One region of the Glutamicibacter sp. NPDC087831 genome, then DNA from elsewhere that is predicted to be linked to it. Evidence: riboswitches for the same ligand, from Rfam matches in the RefSeq annotation. Region 1 holds a riboswitch; the other holds the start of a gene.
What was found. A riboswitch is a leader RNA that binds a small molecule or an ion and turns the genes downstream of it on or off. The one in region 1 is predicted to bind thiamine pyrophosphate.
Positions count from the first base shown of each region.

Region 2: linked by a shared signal. The riboswitch ahead of ACIOJF_RS00365 (ECF transporter S component) and the one ahead of thiM (hydroxyethylthiazole kinase) in region 1 are both predicted to bind thiamine pyrophosphate.

Region 1 covers NZ_JBIUVH010000002.1:31,289-38,725, reverse strand. Annotated here, with positions in the region: gene ACIOJF_RS06630 (HAD-IA family hydrolase) at 1-239, shown strand, start outside; gene ACIOJF_RS06625 (sugar porter family MFS transporter) at 322-1,728, opposite strand; gene ACIOJF_RS06620 (uracil-xanthine permease family protein) at 1,944-3,227, opposite strand; gene thiD (bifunctional hydroxymethylpyrimidine kinase/phosphomethylpyrimidine kinase) at 3,255-4,679, opposite strand; gene thiE (thiamine phosphate synthase) at 4,676-5,317, opposite strand; gene thiM (hydroxyethylthiazole kinase) at 5,310-6,104, opposite strand; TPP riboswitch at 6,094-6,188, opposite strand; gene ACIOJF_RS06600 (GntR family transcriptional regulator) at 6,223-6,591, opposite strand; gene ACIOJF_RS06595 (hypothetical protein) at 6,588-7,437, opposite strand, start outside.
Region 2 covers NZ_JBIUVH010000001.1:70,412-77,848, reverse strand. Annotated here, with positions in the region: gene ACIOJF_RS00370 (ATP-binding cassette domain-containing protein) at 1-1,613, opposite strand, end outside; gene ACIOJF_RS00365 (ECF transporter S component) at 1,610-2,218, opposite strand; TPP riboswitch at 2,284-2,404, opposite strand; gene ACIOJF_RS00360 (DUF4235 domain-containing protein) at 2,489-2,731, shown strand; gene mnhG (monovalent cation/H(+) antiporter subunit G) at 2,788-3,192, opposite strand; gene ACIOJF_RS00350 (monovalent cation/H+ antiporter complex subunit F) at 3,192-3,458, opposite strand; gene ACIOJF_RS00345 (Na+/H+ antiporter subunit E) at 3,460-4,089, opposite strand; gene ACIOJF_RS00340 (Na+/H+ antiporter subunit D) at 4,098-5,699, opposite strand; gene ACIOJF_RS00335 (Na(+)/H(+) antiporter subunit C) at 5,696-6,145, opposite strand; gene ACIOJF_RS00330 (Na+/H+ antiporter subunit A) at 6,142-7,437, opposite strand, start outside.

The sequences.
Region 1 (7,437 bases):
GGTGGCGGGGCATGAGGATTTCCGTGGGCTTGCGGGCTGAAGCCATTGATTTCACCCTGCACGGAGCCTTCTCCCGTCCGATCTGGGTGCGCGGCCAGCAGGTGGACCTGCAGCCGGGGCAGACAGTCAGCGTGGCGCTCGCCGGCCAGGGCCCGACGCTGGAAGGGCGGCCAAGCTTGGAGCATGTGCTCTCGCTGCAAAGCGACGTCGGCGTGGATGTGCCCAACAAGGCCTGGTAAGCATCCGGGCACGCAAAAGGAGGCAGGAACCATCTTGGTTCCTGCCTCCTTTGCGCAATCCGCAATGCCCTGCGGGTGGTGCCTAGAGGGTCATCTCCTCGAGTTGGCGCCCCTTGGTTTCCTTGACCAGGAAGATCACGAAGATCAGGGAAAGCAGCGCGAAGAATGCGTAGATGCCGTAGGCCAATGCCAAGCCTGCCTCGGCGAGGGCCGGGAAGGTGGTGGAAACGGCGAAGTTGGCGATCCACTGCGCCGAGGCTGCCACTCCGAGTGCCATGGCGCGGATCGAGTTCGGGAAGATCTCGCCGAGCAATACCCATACGGCCGGACCCCAGGTGGCGCCGAAGCCGACCACGAACAGGTTGGCCGAGACCAGGGCGACGATGCCCCAGCTGCCCGGCAGCGACACGGCGCCGTCGATGGTTACCGACTGCGCGAACGCTACCGCCATCATGCCCAGCGACAAGGTCATGATGGCCGAGCCGATGGTGAGCAGCAGCTTGCGTCCCAGCACGTCGATCAGCAGCACCGCCACGATCGTTGCCAGCACGTTGGTCGCCGAGGTGATCAGCGAAATCGTGAAGGAATCCGATTCGGCAAAGCCGACGGACTTCCACAGCGTCGTGGAGTAGTAGAAGATCACGTTGATGCCGACGAACTGCTGGAAGACCGAGAGCAGGATGCCGACCCACACCAGCGGGTGGAAACCGAAGCGGCCCAGCAGGTCCTTGAAGACCTGGCGGCGCTCGATGTGCACGGTGGAGCGGATCTCTTCGATCTTCTTTTCGGTATCCGTGCCGGCGTTCATGCCCATATCGCGGGTCAGCACGGTAGCTGCTTCAACGAAGCGGCCGCGCTCGACCAGGTAGCGGGGAGATTCGGGCAGGCGCAGCGAGAGCAGGCCGTAGAGCACTGCTGGAACCAGCAGCGACAGGTACATCCAGCGCCAGGCCGCCAGGCCGAACAAGCCGACGGCATCCGCCGAGCCCATGACGAAGACCAGCAGCGCGCTGACCAGGAAGGCCACGAAGATGCCCAGCACGATGGCCATCTGCTGCATGGTGCCCAGGCGTCCGCGATGCGCGGCCGGGGAGACTTCGGCAATGTAGGCAGGGGCGATCACCGAGGCGAAGCCCACGCCGATGCCGCCGACAATGCGCCAGATGATCAGGTCGGCTACGCCGAAGCACAGGCCGCAGCCGATGGCTGATGCTGCCAGGAGGATGGAGGCGAAGAGCATGGTGCGCACGCGTCCCACGCGTTCGGAGACCACACCCGCTATCCAGGCTCCCAGTGCTGCGCCGAGCAGGGCGCAGGAAACGGTGAATCCGATGGTTACCGCGTTGAGCCCGAATTCGTGCTCGACAGCGTCCACGGTGCCGTTAACGATTGATGAGTCATATCCGAAAACGAACCCACCCAATGCCGCCCCGAGGGCGATGAAGATGAGCCGCGCGGAGAGTTTTCCGTCTGATGTAGTCGCAGTCACAATGAGCCATGCTATCGGATTCGAGAGCCGCAGAATCCCGATTTCTCGATTTTTTATGGGAGATCGATCACAAATTGGAAGGAGTCCTTACTTCAAGACCGGGGGAGGCCCAGTGCGCGTCGCCGCTTCATGACTGGCCAGCTCCCGAATTCTTGGCAAAAAAGCAGGCCGGCATTGCGAGTTATCGCGATGCCGGCCTGCGGGGAATTTATTTGCTAGCTATCCGCAGGCTTCTGCGAGTCCGCCAAATCGTTGCCGCGCATCTTGGCGACGATACTCATCAGGTGGAAGACCACCAAGGTGGCGATCGAGCCCAGGGCGATGCCGCCCAGCTGGAGCTGGCCGAAAGCGATTTCCTTGGTCACCGCAATGGCGATAATCAGGCCGGTGCCGGCGGTCATCAAGTTGATCGGGTTGCCGAAATCCACCTTCGCCTCGATCCACAGGCGCGCGCCGACGATGCCGATCATGCCGTAGAGCACGATGCCCAAGCCGCCGATCACGCCTTCTGGAATGGTGCCGATCAATGCGCCGAACTTCGGCAGGAAGGCCAGGGCCACGGCCACAATCGCAGCGATCCAATAGGCCGCGGTCGAGTACACGCGCGAAGCGGCCATCACGCCGATGTTCTCGGCATAGGTGGTCGTGGCCGAACCGCCGCCGAAACCGGCGAGCACGCTGGCAGCGCCATCGGCCATCAGCGCACGGCCGTTGAACTTCGACAGGTCGCGATTGGTCATCACGCCCACGGTGCGCACATGGCCGATGTTCTCGGCGATCAGCACGAACACCGCAGGCAGGAACATCAGCGCAGTGTCGAAGTGGAAGGTCGGGGTGTGGAATTCTGGCAGTCCGATCCACTCCGCGGCAGCAACCGCCTTGAAGCTCACCTGCCCCTGGGCCAGCGCAACAAGGTAGCCGCAAAGAAGTCCCATGAGGATCGACAACCGGCCCAGCAGGCCCTTGAACGCAACGGTCGCGACCACGGTAAAGATCACCGTGAGGAAAGTGGTCAGCGGGAACTCGGTCATGGGAACCAGCGTTGCGCTCGCCAGATTCAGGCCGATCAGCGCCACGATGGTGCCCATGACCACCGGCGGCATCAGGGCGTGGATCCAGCCGGTGCCGGTCTTCTGCACGATCAGCCCGACAACGAACAGCAAGGCCCCGGTCATCACGATGCCGCCCAGCGCGCCGGACATGCTGTGCGACTGGGTGGTCGAGAGGACCGGGGCAATCATCGCAAAGGACGAGCCGAGGTAGCTGGGCACCTTGTTCCTGGTCATCAGCAAGAAGATGACGGTGGCCAGGCCGGTGAACAGCAAGGTCGTGGTGACCGGGAAGCCGGTGATGGTTGGCACCAGGATGCTGGCGCCGAACATCGCCAGGATGTGCTGGGCTCCGATGGAAACGGTCTGCGGCCAATGCAGCCGCTCATCCGGGGCAACTACCTCACCTGGGGTGATGGTCCTGCCGTTGCCGTGAATGCTCCAACTCATGATTCCTCTTCCCGGGCCCTGCGGGTTTTAGGCCGTAGAGAAGTCTACTCGGTTCTCGTGCGCCTGCGCGAAGAAAGAGCGCTCATGTTCCGCGGAGCGGATGAAAGCGGCCTCCATGCGGGCCCGCAGCTGCGGATCTGCCTGCTCGAACGCCTGGCGGACCATTTCGATGGCCTGCTCGGTGGCGGAATCGAATTCCTCGGATGCATAGGTTTCCAGCCATTGCCGATAAGGATGCTCGGCATGGTTGGCTGCCGCCAGCCGCTTGCCGATGTCCTGGTACAGCCAGTAGCAAGGCAGGATCGCGGCAATCAGCTCCCCGTAGCTCTCCTGGCTGGCGGCCAGGTGGTTGGTGTAGTTCAGCGTGGTGGCGCTGGGCGTATCAGCGAACTCATCCAGGTAGCTGCCGTGCAGCTGCAGCTCGCCATCGAGGATGCCGTTGGCGCCACGCGACCAGAAACGCTGGGCACCGAGATCCGGCGCCATCGAGCTGGCCAGCGAAAGCACCTTGGCGTAACGCAGCAGATACAGCGCATCCTGGGCGATGTAGTAGTGGAAGTCATCCCGGTCCAAGGTGCCCTCGGATAGCCGGGTGATGAAATCCAGCTGGTCGATTTCCTCGCGGATCGGCTGGATCTTCTGCCACCAGTCGCCCATGGGATCTGCCGTGCCGAAGAAGTCGATGAAGTGGTTGACCGGGCCGTGGCCGCTGCCCACCTGCAATTGGTCGGCCGCTGCGATGGCCTTGGAGAGGTAGGACTTGGACTGCTCCAACGCGGCGATCCAATCTCCAGTGGCAGCGAAGCGGGTAGCCAGAGTGCTGGAAAGGGTGCAGCCGGTGCCGTGGGTGTTCCTGGTGGCATGGCGCGGTCCGTGCAGCTCCAGCTGCACCCCGCCCGCCGACACCAGGGCATCGGGGCAATCCGCCCCGGCCAGGTGCCCGCCCTTGGCCAGCACCAGCGTGCCGTGCTTGGCAGCCAGCCGCTGGGCCTGGCGCAGGGCTTCGTCCCAGGAAGGGGCCACAGGCTCGCGCAGCAAGCTGGCCAGCTCCAGCAGGTTCGGGGTAATCACCGTGGCGCGATCCAGCAGTGAATCAAGGGCCGATTCGTCGTCGAGCAGGCGATCCCCGCTGGTCGCCACCATGACCGGGTCCAGCACGACGGGGGCGTCAACAGTTTCCAGCCAGCTGGTGACTGCGCGGATCACCTCGGCGTTGGCCAGCATCCCGATCTTGATCGCATCGATGCGGATATCTGTACTCACGGCTTCGAGCTGCGCGAGGACGAAATCGCCGCTGATCGCCTGAACTCCGGATACCCCATGGGTGTTTTGCGCAGTCAAAGCGGTGATCACGCACATTCCGTAGCCGCCGTTGGCGGCAATGGCCTTCAGATCCGCTTGGATTCCGGCGCCGCCGGAAGGATCGGAGCCTGCGATGGATAGGATGTTCATTTCGAGGCCTCCCAGGCTGCGACCAGCTGCGCGCTGGCAAGTTGCGGATCTTCGGCGTTGCAGATGGCGCGGACCACGGCCAGGCCTGCGCCGCCGCCGGTGCGGATCGCGGCGGCATCGTCTTGGGTAATTGCGCCGATCGCTACGCAGGGCAGCTTGGCCAAGGCCGCGGCTCGCGCAAAGCCGTCCAGCCCCAGGGGAGCAGGATGGTCTTTTTTCGTCGGAGTGGCGCGGATGGCTCCTACACCGAGGTAGTCGATCACCGAGGCGTCCTTGTTCGCCTGGGCCAATTGCTCATCGCTGGAAGCACTCAAGCCGATGATGCCCTCGCCGATGATCTGGCGAGCCAACTGTACCGGCACATCTTTTTGCCCGATATGGATGCCGTTAACTGCTGCGCCAGCAGCCCGTGACGCGAGGTAGACGTCAATGCGGTCATTGATCAGCAACTGGGCTTTGCCCTCGGTGAGCTTGGCAGCCGCGCAGGCCAGCTCGAAGAATTCCCGGGCGCTTTCATCCTTGGCGCGCAGCTGGATCCACCCGATCCCTCCGGCGACGGCGCCCTCGATAACTTCCAGGGTGCTGCGTGGGGTGCAGCTGGCAGTGTTGGCTACTAGATAAGCGCCGTAATTATGCATGGTTCAATTCCTCGTACTTCAAAGTCTTCAGTTCCCCGGGATCGGCAGCCGACAGCGCATCAAGGAAGGCAACTGCGAAGCTGCCCGGACCGGAGCTGCCAGCCAGGGCCTTTTCCGCGGCCAGGCCATAGAAACCGTGGGCTGCGATGGTGGCCTCGAACGGGTCATCGTGGACCGCAACCATCCCGGCGCAGACCGCGCCCAAGGCGCAGCCGCCACCTGTCATCCGGGTCAAGCCAATTCCGTTGGTATGCACCAAGACGGTACGCGTGGCGTCGATGATGGCGTCAGCCTGGCCGGAAATGGCCACTACGCAGTCGTGTTCCGTGGCCAGTTCGCGTCCCGCCGCCAAGGCGGCAGAAACCTCATCCAAGGCATCGACACCGCGCGAAGCAGATTGCCGGCCGGCCAGGGCCAGGATTTCCGAGGCGTTGCCGCGAATCAGGGTCGGGCGTTGCCGGACAATGCGCCGGGCAAACTCCGTGCGCACCGGAAGCGCTCCCACTGCCACTGGATCCAGGACCCAGGGGGTGCCTGCAGCGCTCGCCGACTGCACAGCTTCTTCCATGGCGGTCAGCTGTTCAGTGCTTGGAGTTCCCAAATTCACCAATACGGCTGAAGCTGCCTGCGCGAATGGGCCGGCCTCTCCGGGCAGATCCGTCATGGCCGGGGAAGCCCCGGATGCCAGCAAGACATTGGCGGTGAAATTGGATACGACGGTATTGGTCAGGCAAAAAACCAAAGGTGATTGTTGCCGGTATTTTTGGGCAACTGCATGCAAAGCCATGCGACATCCCTCCGCTAGCGTGAACTAGATCAGGTTCTACGGGTCTTATCTCAGTCGGTTGATCCGACACCCCGTGTCACTGCCATAGAGCGTACGCACAACCGGTTCCGAGGACAAGTTACTTACGCTCGCGCCGCGCCACCAAGGCCTTGAGCGTGGCCGCATCCACCTTCTGCGCGACCGCCAACGCCCAGAGGTGATCCACGGCGGCCAGGAGATCTTCACTGGTATCCACCGGCTGCGGCCGCTCGTTGACCACTGTGCCGGCACGGCGCCGGGAGGTGATCAGCTCTTCGGCTTCCAGCTCCTTGTAGGCGCGCGCCACTGTACCGGCAGCGACGCCGAGGTCCGTGGCCAGCGCACGCACAGTAGGCAGCTTGCTCCCCGAGGGCAGATCTCCCAAGGAGATCAGTGAAGCAATCTGCGAGCGGATCTGCTCATAGGGCGGGGTAGCTGCTTGGAGGTCAACACTGATCTGCGTGCTCATGAAGTAGCTGCCGGCTGATGTTCCCGCACGAAGGCGCTACCGGGGCGCTCTAGGAAAATGACTGCTGGGACAACGAAGATGAGCAATGCAAAGAGTCCCAGCCCGGCCGGGAATCCGTAGCCAATGAGCAGCATGGCTACCACTGCACTGGTGTTAACACGCATTGAACGCAGTTCCAGGACCTTGCGGTACCAGATTTCTTCGGCCGACGAGACAGCCCAGGGAATAATTGCCCGGCGGGAGAACCAGACGAATCCAAGATGGGTTGCCAGCAACAGCAGGATCAAGCCTGCAACCATTGTCTTGCCTGGAGGCACGAAGCCCCACAAATAGTCCAGCGGCGGATCGAGCAGAAAATAGGTGCTGGTGGCAAACAGCAAGCCAGCGGCGATGTAGGACCACAAGGGCAGGGGCGCGTGGTACTTGGGTGCTGCAGACGCCTGCCGGGCCACCGTGCTGACGTAGCTGAGATAAAGCGCATTGAGAACGGCATAGCTCAAAGCCGCACCGGCAAAGATCATTAAGATCCACGTAGTTCGCTCATTGGTAGGCATCTGGAGCTCGTCATCCAGTGGCAAGAATGACCAGCCGATTGCAACGCTGAGCAAGGTGAGTGCTGCAGTTACGTATTGCAAGGTGAATAGTTGATCACGCAAACGCGAGAAGGCGGTCCGTTCCCTGGTGGTGGATTGAGCTGAGAATGTAGAGCGCGGTCCCCAGAAGAGCAACGTGAGGGCGACCGCAAGGGCGCCATAGCTAACGAACTCGTACTGTCCATCCGGCGAATTAGCCTGCGAGTAATTGACCACCGACACGGTGAAGGCCAGCAAGACGATGCCGATATTG
Region 2 (7,437 bases), on a different contig from region 1:
GCCACCGCACCGAGCTTGGCCAGCGGATTGATCTTCGCCAACCAGCTATGCCCTACCGGCGCATCAAGCACCGGCCCCTGTCGCGGGATACCAGCTTCCGGGGTGCCGGCAGTGAGCACCAGGTCCCTTGCTTTGAGCACCGAGGCAAAGTGATCGTCGTGGGTCACAGCAATGATCGCGGTGCCCTGCTGCAATTCCTCAACCAGCAGCCCGGCCAGTTCCCTCCACGTGTTCGCATCCTGCCCGAAGGTCGGTTCGTCGAGGATCAGCACCTGGGGGGATGCGGCCAGAACAGTGGCCACGGACAAGCGCCGCTTCTCGCCCCCGGAGAGGGTGAACGGGTTCGCGTCAGCCAAATGCGCCAGGCCCAAGCGTTCCAGCAACGCGTCCACGCGCGCTTGGACCTGGGCCGGCTCGTATTTCGGCGCATCGGCGCTGCTGGCCTGCGCGCGGCTGGGAGCGAAAGCCAGCTCTTCCCGAACGCTCTGGGTCACGAATTGGTGTTCGGGTTCCTGGAACACCGAACCGATCCGCCCAATCAATGCACCGGCCTTCCAGGCAAACGGGGAGTTGCCCAGACCGTCGGCCAGTTGCGCGGTGGCCGCCAAGCCGCCGTCGGCCGGGACGAGCAATCCGCCCAAGGTCAAGGCCAGCGTCGACTTTCCAGCGCCATTCTCGCCGCGAATCACCGTCGCGGTGCCCGCTTGCACATTCACGTCCACCGCTTGGGTGCGCGGTGCCGTGGCGGTGCGGGCGGATACCAGCTGCTGCGCTTCCAGCAGCGTGGCACCGGCACCGTTCGTTGCCCGGGCCACCTGCGGGAAGTAGCCTGGAATCCACAGCCCGGCAGTAGCCAGCTCCTCGCGCACCGTTTCATCGGTGTACAGCTGCTGCGGGTCCAGATCGTGCGCGACTCCCCCTCCGGGCTGCAGCACGATAACCCGGTCCACATGCTGCGCCCAGGCTTCAATCCGGTGTTCCACGACGACCAGCGTGGCACCGGAAAGCCGGGCGGCGTTCAGCACCGCATCGCGCAAGAGCTCAATGCTCTGCGGGTCCACATTGGCAGTCGGTTCATCGAGCAGCATGACGCTGGGTTCCATGGCCAGAATGCCGGCCAAGGCCAACCGCTGTTTCTGTCCGCCGGAAAGTTGCTGGGTGCGGTGCTCGAAGGACAGCGCACCCAGACCCACAGCGTCCAGCACTTCGGGGATCCGCTGGCGGATCAGTTCGGGATCCATTCCGAGGTTCTCGGCGCCAAAGGCCACGTCATCGGCGACCCTGCTTTGCACTACCTGGGTTTCCGGGTCTTGCTGCATCAAGCCCACCGGGTGGCTCCGGATGAAGGCATCGCTGCCATCTATGAGCAGCCGGCCAGCGACCTGATCGTCCTCATCCGCTTCCAGCAACCCGGCCATCGCGTGCAGCAAGGTTGACTTGCCGGCGCCCGATGGACCGACCAGCAGCACCTTCTCACCGGCGTGGATCACAAGGTCCAGTCCCGAGATGGCAGGATTCTTCCTCTCGGAGTGCTGCCAGCCGAACCCCGTTGCGGTGATGGCGGCACCGCGCTGTGTCAGCGAGGCTGCGCCGGAATTGGCAAAGGAACTCATTTTGCGCTTTCCAGGTGCGCACGCCGGCTCGGCAGGGCGCTCAATGCACCGGTCTTCGCCAGTCCACGCGTGGCCAACCAGGACAGCAGCCCTGCGACGACTACGCCGGAAATGCCGGTGGCGATCACGTGGAAGATCTTCATTCCGGCGGTGTACTCAACGTAGTAGGCCAGGATGTAGGCCTCGGAAATGCCGGCGAACAAGCCGGCGAACAAGCCTGCCAGCAGCGCCACGCCCAGGTTCCACTTGCGGTAGCGGAATGCTGCGAAGACCAGCTCTGCACCCAGGCCCTGGACCAGGCCGGAGATCAGTACGGTCAAGCCGTAGTGCGAGCCGAGCAGCGCTTCAACCACAGCGGCCAGCAGCTCGCAGTAGATTGCGGCGCCTGGCTTGCGGATGATCAGTGCGCCGAGCACCGCCGGGAAGAGCCACATGCCGGTGAGCAACGCGGTGGCTGGCGGGAAAGCCGCAAAGGCGAGCGAGAACAGGCCATAGCCGGCACTCCACGCCCAGAAAATGACCCCTGAAGCGACGGCGATCACCGAGGCGACGACGATATCAACTACACGCCAGCCGGTCCGCTGCTTCGAAACTGTTTCGTTCATTGCTGGTCCTCCTGTGGAAAGGAGGGGAGATGGACGGAATGAGGGCATACTGCCGCGCCTATCCGCATCCGAGATGCTCGACTTCCTTCGCCGGTACTAGCCGGGGCAGGTTCGAGGGTCTGCGATCTATCGCACTCTCAGCGTCTTGCGACTTTTTAAAAGTCTGACGCTCCCCTGTCGGAATAATTACTGCTCCCCCACCATACCGCAGGTATGCTGGGCAGAGGAACGATATGTCAAGAGCTTGATCGCGAGGAAAAAATGGATAAAGTGCAGAAACTTGCCACTACCGGTATCACCGTTGGCGCTGGCATGCTCGGCGGCAAGCTGGTTGATTTCCTTTGGTTGAAGGCAACCGGCAGCAAAGCACCACGCAAGGGCACTGAGGAAGCAGCGGAAGCTTCTTTCCGCCGTGCCTTAGGCTTCGCAGTCGTTTCGGCCCTGGTCGCAGCAATCCTGCAGACGGTGGCTGACCGCAGCGCCAACAAGGTTGTTGCCAAGTTCACCAAGTAAGCTTCGGCGTTGAGCCAAAAGCGGGAGCCGCCCAGAGGGGCGGCTCCCGCTTTTTCTCAATCTTGTTCGTCTGGCGATCCGGTCTTGGAAACCGGGGTGGTTCCGGTCGGCGGTGTTCCGTTGACCTTGTTGACCACGTGGCTCAGCTCATCGGAGAACAGGGTTTCCTTGGCAGCGTGCTTGGTCCGGTAGCCGGAACGGCCAATCATGTGGGCCGAAACCGGTGCGGTCAATAGCTGCATTCCCCAGGCCAGCACGAGTACCGGGACCACAGCCCAGCTGCGCAGGTAAATGGCCAGTCCAGCGAAAATCAGCAGGAAGCCGAGTACCTGCGGTTTGGTCGCTGCATGCATGCGGGTGAGCATGTCCGGGAAGGTCAGCAAGCCGATACCTGCGATCAATGACATCAGGCAGCCAAGGATCAGCAGGACGGCAACGAGGACATCGAGGAAGATTTCCATTAGGCGTTCCTCTGATCCGAAACGAAGCGCGAGACGGTCACCGAACCGATGAACCCGAGCATGCAGGCGGCCACGACGAACAGCAAGTAGTCGGTGTGCTTGTGCAGCACCATTTCCAGGCACAGCGCGGCGGAGATGATCAGCAGCATCACGTCCAGGGCCAGCACCCGGTCAAGGATTGACGGCCCCTTGGCAACACGGACCAGGCAGGCGACAGCACCGAGCCCGAGCATGATGCCGCAGATCCAAATGACGATATCCAGCATGTTACCCCTTCCTCGCATCAAAGTTCGGTCCGCATTCGCTCTTGATCGCTTCGTACTCGTCTCGGCTGCCAATAGCCATGATCAGCCGGCGTTCGATGTCCCGGATGCCGGCACGCGCCTTCTCCACGTCCGCAGGCGACTCGATGTCGATGTAGTGCAGGTACAGCGTCGACGAGCTGCGGTCCACGTCGATCACGAAGGAGCCCGGGATCAGCGTGAGCACGTGTCCCACAGTCATCACGATCAGGTCCGAGTCGGTGCGCAGCGGGACCGCAATGACCGCGCTGCGGGTGCGCTTCCCGCGGACCAGCGCCAGCCAGGCCACATGGACGCTGGCCGCGAAGACCTGTCCGAGGAACCAGATGAACAGCTTCAGGCAGTACCAGGCATTGATCCGGCCCGAAAGGACCACCGGCGGCAGCGGGAACAGGTTCACGATCAGCAGCGCGATGATCACGCCGAAGACCATGTTCCCCAGGGAGAAGTCCTGCCAGAGAGCACCCCAGACAAAGAGCAGCAGCAGAAGCAGCGGCCATTCCTGCTTGAGTGTCGCGCGGTGGCGCACACCGGAGGTATCCAGCGCATCGTCAATGCGCTGGTCACGCGGTTCAAAGTTCTTGTTCGGCATCATCCCTCCAATCAGAATGGCAAGATCGAGCTGATATACGGTTCGCGGGCGATCAGTTCCGCAGCCACCCGCTCGCAGAATTCGAAGATCGGCCCGGCAAAGACGGTCAGGGCGATGCCCGCAAGCACCAGCGAACCGGTGGCGTAGCGCATGCCCCACGGCAAGGAGTCGGCTTCCAGCTGCTTGGCCAGTTTCAACCCCAAGCGGGGGTTCTGCGCGCCGCCGGCCAACGTCTCGTCGGCGACCTGCGTCGCTTCGGCCACCAGATCCTGGTTGGGCACCTCGGCATCAGCAGCACGGCGCCAGAACACACGGGCCCACACGCGGATGATCGCCATCAAGGTCAGCAGGCTGGTCAGCAATCCGGCGCCGATCACGACCCAGGTCAGCGGATCGGCATCCTGCGCGGCCGCATGCAATAGCCCGAATTTGCCCAGGAATCCGGAGAACGGCGGGATGCCGCCCAGATTGATGGCCGGGATGAAGAAGAGCAGGGCCAATGCCGGGGAGAGCTTGGCCAGCGAGCCGAGCCGGGTGACATTCGAGCTACCGGCACGGCGTTCGATCAGTCCCGCCACCATGAACAGCGAAGTCTGCACGATGATGTGGTGGCCCACGTAGTAGATGGTCGCGGCGATGGCCAGCGGCCCGCCCACGGCCACGCCGAAGATAAGGTAGCCGATGTGGCTGGTGAGCGTGAAGGAAAGCATGCGCTTGAAGTCCGTCTGCGCCAGCGCACCGAGGATACCGATGACCATGGTCAGCGCGGCCACCACCAGCAGTCCGGCGTTGACCGAGCCGCCCGGGAAGAGCAGGGTTTCGGTGCGGACGATCGCGTAGACGCCCACCTTGGTCAGCAACCCGGCGAACACGGCGGTCACCGGGGCCGGTGCGGTCGGGTAGGAGTCCGGCAGCCACAGGGACAGCGGGAAGACCGCGGCCTTGATGCCGAAAGCGATCAGCAACAGCACATGCAAGATCAGCTGCGGGCCCTGGCCCAGCTCGGGCAGCTTCACCGCAAGGTCAGCCATGTTCACCGTGCCGGTGGCCGCATAGGTCATCGCGATGGCCATCAGGAAGATCACCGAGGAAACCACGGAAACCACCACATAGGTGGTACCGGCGCGGATGCGCTCGGCGGTACCGCCCAAGGTCAGCAGCACGTAGCTGGCGGTGAGCAGGATTTCGAATCCGACGTACAGGTTGAAAAGGTCAGCGGCCAGGAAGGCGTTGGACACTCCGGCTAGCAGGATCAGGTACGCCGGGTGGAATATCGACACCGGTCCGGGCTCGTCCCCGTCGGCCAGGCCCTGGCTGGTGGCGAAGAGCAGCACAGCCAGCGAGACGACGGTGGAGACCAGCAGCATGAAGGCGCTGAACCCGTCGACCATCAGGGCGATGCCGAAGGGCGACTCCCAGCCGCCAATATGGATGGCATAGCTTTCCCCGCCCCATACGGCGGCGAGCATTCCCGCTTCGAGCACCAGGGTCAGGCACAGGATGCCGATGGTGATCAGGCGCTGCAGGCGGACCTGGCGGCGGGCCAGGAAGGCTGCCCCGGCGCCGAAGATCGGCAGCACCACGGCCAAAGGGGCTAGATCCAGGAAATTCACTCTTCCCCCTCGCGCACTGGGCGTCCTTCTTCATCGACGAATTCGGTCGTATCCTCGGCCACTGGCGAGTCTTCTTCCTCGTCGTAGGCGGTCTTCTGGGACACCTTGATATCTTCGGTGTCATCGGTGAGCTCATCAGCGCTGGTCAGGGTCCAGGACCGGTAGATCATCGCCAGCAGGAAGGCGGTCACCGCGAAGGTGATCACAATGGCGGTGAGGATCAGGGCCTGCGGCAGCGGGTCCGAGTACGAGTCGGCCGCCGCATCCGGCTTGAACAACGGCGCCGCGCCCTTGCGCCCGCCGCTGGTGAGGATCAGCAGGTTGATGCCGTTGCCCAACAGCATGATGCCCAGCAGCACCCGGGTCAGGGTGCGTTCGAGCACCAGGTAGAAGCCGGCCGCCAGCAGCACGCCGGTGACTACGAGGAAAGTGATGTTCACGCTCATCGGCCAACTCCAGTCCGGGAGGCCTGGATCTCGTCGTGGCGCTCCACCGGGCTGCGGCCCTCGGAGAGCGAATCAATCTCACTGCCCAAAGAACGCAGCACGTCCTGCACGAGGCCAAGGACCACCAGATACACTCCAATGTCGAAAATCGTTGAGGAAACGAACTTGTGCTCGCCGAAGAACCAGAATTCCAGGGCATAGGTGGTGAAGATGCCATCACCCAGCAGCAGCGGCACGATGCCCGCCAATCCGGCCAGCGCTATGCCGCCGCCGATCAGCATGCCCGGAGCGATGCGCATCGACTCGGAAAGTTCCACGCGGCCGCCGGCCAGGTAGCGGATGGTCAGCGCCAAGCCGGCGATCAGCCCGCCAGCGAAGCCGCCGCCCGGGGTATTGTGCCCGGTCAGCAGCGTGTACACCGACATGATCAGCACCGTGTGGAAAATCAGCCGGGTGACCACTTCAAAGATGATCGAGCGGCGCTCGGCGACCAGGGTGCTGCCAGCCATCAACCAGTCCTGGTTGGAGCTGGAGGCAAAGCGGCGGGCAATGCGCAGCTCGGTTTCCTTGGAGTCCTTGCTGCCCATGGCTTCGGAACCCGCGTCGATGCTGCCCGGTGCCACCTGGTGGGCCCGCACCCGGTTGCCGAAGCTGCGCCCGGCGAAGATCAGCGAAGCCACACCGGTGGCAGCCGCTGCCAGCACGGTGATCTCGCCGAAGGTATCCCACACGCGCAGGTCCACCAGGGCCACGTTGACGATGTTCTTGCCGTAGCCCTCGTAATAGGCCAGATCCGGCCAAGCCAGGGAAATGCGGGCCTCGTTGCGGGCGGCCATCATCGCGATGGCAATGTAGACGACCATCACGGCCAAGGCGATCGACAGGATGGCCCGGCCCCACTTGATCCGGGTCAGGCCCACCCACAGTCGCTTGGGCAGGGCGCGCAAGGCGAGCACGAAGGAAACCAGCACGATGGTTTCCACCAGCAGCTGGGTCAGCGCCAGGTCCGGGGCACCTTGCAGGGCGAAGATCGCGACCATGCCGTAGCCGGTCACCGAAACCATCAGCACCGCCATGAAACGCTTCGGCGCGGTAATGGAGACCACCGCACCGGCGATGATCACCGCACCGATCAGCAGCTGGGCCGGGTGGTCGGCGATGATCCAGTTCGTTGGCCACGGCGTGTAGACGGTCAGCGCGATGGCCAGCGGAATCACCAGCACCACGACCAGGATGACGCCCAGGTAGAAGGAGAGCGAACCACGCTGGGTGCGACCGGTGATCCAGATGGC